DNA from 2 places in the Faecalibacillus sp. TM498 genome. Region 1 is predicted to be linked to the other one. Evidence: a T-box and tRNA genes for the amino acid it is inferred to sense, from the RefSeq annotation. Region 1 holds a T-box; the other holds one or more tRNA genes.
What was found. The T-box of region 1 lies ahead of lysS (lysine--tRNA ligase). A T-box ahead of a tRNA ligase gene usually reads a tRNA of that ligase, here a tRNA-Lys.

Region 1 (2,208 bases):
AGTTCCATTAACTTCCATAGCTGCATTAGAAATAATACCTTCAGTTAAATCCATCATTCCTTCAAGATCACTAAATGCTTTATAAACTTCAATTGTAGTAAATTCAGGGTTATGAGTTCTATCCATACCTTCATTTCTAAATAAACGTCCAATTTCATAAACAGCATCCATACCACCAACAATTAATCTCTTTAAAGATAATTCAGTCGCAATACGTAAATAGAAATCAGTATCTAATGTATTATGATGAGTAACGAATGGTCTTGCAGCTGCTCCACCTAAGATTGGATTTAGTACAGGTGTTTCAACTTCTACATAGTTTTTACTATCTAAATAATGTTGAATTGAACGAATGATTCTTGGTCTTGTAAACGCAATTTTTTTAGCATCTTCATTCATGATTAAGTCAACATATCTTCTTCTATATCTTTCTTCAATATCACTTAAACCATGGAATTTTTCTGGTAAAGGACGTAATGCTTTTGTTAAGTGTGTATATTCACTTACTTTAATTGAACATTCTCCAGTATTTGTCATAAATACTGTACCTTTAACCCCAATAATATCTCCAATATCACCTTTTTTAACGATTTCATAAGCATCTTCACCAATAGTATCTTTTCTTACATATAATTGGATTTGTCCATCTCTATCTTGAATATGCATGAAACATACTTTACCTTTACGACGTTTAGTCATAATTCTACCAGCTACAGATACTTCTACAGCCATTTCTTCTAATTCTTCATGAGTTTTTTCACCATATTGTTCTTTAATACCTTTTGAATAAGCAGTTACATCAAATCTTTGACCAAAAGGATCAATCCCTTTATCAATAAGTTCTTGCATTTTTTCTCTACGAACAAGTTCTTGTTCACTAAATTTTCTTTCTTCCATAATTTCCTCCTAAAATATAAAAAACTCTCCATCCCATGGGACGAGAGCTAAATCGTGTTACCACCCAAATTCATCAATAGGTCACCCTATTAACCTCAATAACTATCTATTAATAGTCTTGCCTATAACGTGGCTTACGTCATCTTATCAAAACATCCAAGATGCAGCTCCTAGTCTTTATTCATAATAGTTTCATTATCTTTTCCACCAACCAAGACTCTCTTTGAATGAAGGGCTATTATTACTTGTCTATTCATTGCCTTTATTTCTACTTCGTTATCTTAACTTAATTCAAATTTATTGTCAATATAAGCGATAAAATTAGTTTTAATAATGAAAAAATGCACGTAAGTGCATTAATCATGAATCTTATTATTTAAAACCATTCTTACAAAATCAGGTTCAAAATGTTTAGCTCTTGATCCTGAATATCCCATATCTAATAATGAAATTTGTTTCATTTCTTCTTCATTTAATTCAAAATCAAAGATATCTATATTTTCTTTAATTCTTTCTACATGTGTTGATTTTGGAATAACAACGACTCCTCTTTGTACATTCCATCTTAGAATTACTTGTCCTACAGACTTATTATATTTAGCTGCAATTCCTTTTAACATTTCATCTTCAAATGGATTATATCTTCCTCCACCTAGTGGTGCCCATGCTTCTGGAATAACATCATAATATTTCATTGTTTCTAATGCCTTTTCTTGAGTGTAATATGGATGGAGTTCTACTTGATTGACTACTGGTTTTACTTTAACAACTTCACAGAAGTTTGTAAGAATATTTGGATAGAAGTTAGAAACACCGATTGCTTTTAATTTACCTTCTTGATAAGCAGTTTCCATGGCTCTCCAAGCACTGAAATAATCACCACAAGCTTGATGTAATAAATATAAATCAAAATATTCTAAACCACTTTTTTCTAAAGAAGCTTCAATTCCTTTTTGGGCACTTTCGTAATCCATCATATCTTGTACCCATAATTTAGAAGTAATAAATAAATCTTCTCTTGTACAAAGACCATCAGCAATTGCTCTTTTTACAGCAGCTCCTACAGCATCTTCATTATAATAAGCAGCAGCTGTATCAATTAAACGATAGCCCGCTTTAATTGCTTGATAAACTGATTCTTCACATTCTTTTTTATCTGGTACTCTAAAAACACCAAAACCTACCATTGGCATTTTTAAACCATTATTTAATGTAACATATTCCATTATATGATCCCCCTTTTGCTTATATTTTAAATCATCTATATAAATCTTCAAATACTTATTAACTATCATCTATCATACATTTAAA
Region 2 (2,208 bases), on a different contig from region 1:
AGATACCATCAATTTTTAAGTTGAATCCTAAAAAGTTAAGGCGTTCTTGAATGAGTCTTGTAATTTTTCCTTGGGCATCTCTTTTAACAGTAGGATACATGCGAAAACCTTGTTTTTTAATTTCTTGATTTAAACGTTGCAACCAAGTATCTTCTAAAACAATATGATTTGAAGAAATAATTGTAGAAAATGGAAAATGGGTTCCTGGGCAATCTGTAGAAGCAACATCTTTATGTCTTTTAATGCTAGAAATGTGATATTTATTTTTTATATAAGAAACTAAATCAATTAAGGCATTGAGTTGTAAAGGATTCATTTCTTCTTTCATGAAATCTCCTTCAGCACAAATACCGATTGAATCATGATTTGCACCTTTAGCATGCGCTCCGATTGTATCTTCAGGTCTACCTTGATAAATCGTACCATCATTTCTTACTAAGAAATGATATCCAATTCCACTCCAACCTTTTTTTAAATGCCACTGATGGATATCTTCTACACTACATGTTTTTGCTTGTGCATGATGCAAAATAATTTTATTTGTTTTATTTCTTTTGAACAATGGAGAAGCCCAGTTGTATTTTTTACGAATGATTTGCATAGTTCACCTCCCTATAGTACTTATATGCTTAAGATATAAGATGATATAGGTAAAATAAAAAATAGTTTATTAAAACTATTTTTGTACAAAGGTAATTACATCATTAGGTTGACAATCAAGAATCAAACATAATTTTTCAAGAGTGAGAGCTGTAATATTACTATTCTTTTTTAATCTGTCTAAAGTTTTATGATCAATACCACTTTTTAGAAGAACATATTGAGAAATCTGCTTTTCTTCCATTGTATGCCATAACGGTGAATAATCAATCATTGTTATGTCCTCCTTATATGTATAATTATATAGAATTATTCTTGCAAAAATATTGTGAACATATACACAATAACGTATAATATGATTTAGGTGATCAAAAATGGCAATGTATACTTTAAAAGGGATTGGTGAAATATCAACAGATGCTTTTGATGAAAAAATTACTTTAAGAAATCTATTACAACATTTTAGTTTTTATGATTTTATTATTGTAGATACAAAACAAAATATTCTTTTTCAATATAATTCAAATGATGATTGGTTTCATAATCTAATTAGTTTAAAGAAGTTTTATAATCAAGAAGTTATTACAGTATATAAAAAAGAAAATAATTTTTATATTTCAATAGATTTTTAAGAAATTTAATGATTTTCCTTGATTTTAAAAATAGATTGTATTAGAATATCATTGTTATCTCTCCGTAGCTCAGTTGGTAGAGCATCTGACTCTTAATCAGAGGGTCCACGGTTCGAGACCGTGCGGGGAGACCAATTGATAAAATGGCTTAAACACTAGGTTTTACTAGAGGTTTGAGCTTTTTTTATATCTTGTTTTAGATACTTTGCTTGGTTAAGCATATTAGGTTGAACTAAAAGTGTGCAAAAAAATGAAATATAATCTTATAACAAAATATTTAATGAAAAAAATGTAATTCTAAGTGAAAGTTCTACATTTTTTTATCATATATTTAATAAAATGTATGCTATAATTACAAAAGGGAGGGTGATTTTATGTTTTATAGTCAAACATGTGAAAATATAAAATTGATTATTTTTACGTTAGATGGTGGCTTATTAGATCTCAATAGACTAAGATATAATTATTATCGAAGTACATGTGAAACCTATCATAAAGTTGCTACTCGTGAAGATTTTTCTAAAATGCTTGGAAATATGAATACGATGTATGATCATTCTTTACTGTCTGATTATATTTCTGCTAAAGATTTTAATAGAATGGTTGAAAAGGATTTATTTGAATATATTAAATTAAAACCTAATATTAAAAGAGAAGGCGTTGATGAGTTGATTCAATATTGTAAACAAAAAGATATCAAGATTGCAGTATATACGACTCATAAAACAAAAAGAGCTATTCAATATTTACAACTTGCAAAGATCTATGAAAAAATTGATTTTTTAATTGGTGGAGATTCACGACTTAAACCTTTACCTGAAGTGGATGTTTTAGAGGTGACATGCCAACAAATGAACATTGATCCTTCTCATACAATGGTGGTTGCTAATTTTGAATCAATGGTTGAAGCGGCTAATCATTTACTTGCAAATGTTATTTACATGCCAGATTTAGTGCCAGCCAGTGATAAGATCAA

Region 2: it encodes a tRNA-Lys, which carries the amino acid that the T-box ahead of lysS (lysine--tRNA ligase) is inferred to sense. The anticodon was not compared.

The regions. Positions count from the first base shown of each region.
Region 1 is NZ_JAJDKB010000018.1:30,049-32,256, reverse strand. Features, by position in the region: gene lysS (lysine--tRNA ligase) at 1-897, opposite strand, end outside; T-box leader at 931-1,163, opposite strand; gene LJD32_RS07350 (aldo/keto reductase) at 1,254-2,123, opposite strand.
Region 2 is NZ_JAJDKB010000015.1:12,424-14,631, forward strand. Features, by position in the region: gene LJD32_RS06430 (N-acetylmuramoyl-L-alanine amidase) at 1-601, opposite strand, end outside; gene LJD32_RS06435 (helix-turn-helix domain-containing protein) at 677-874, opposite strand; gene LJD32_RS06440 (hypothetical protein) at 975-1,232, shown strand; tRNA gene LJD32_RS06445 (tRNA-Lys) at 1,291-1,366, shown strand; gene LJD32_RS06450 (HAD hydrolase-like protein) at 1,607-2,208, shown strand, end outside.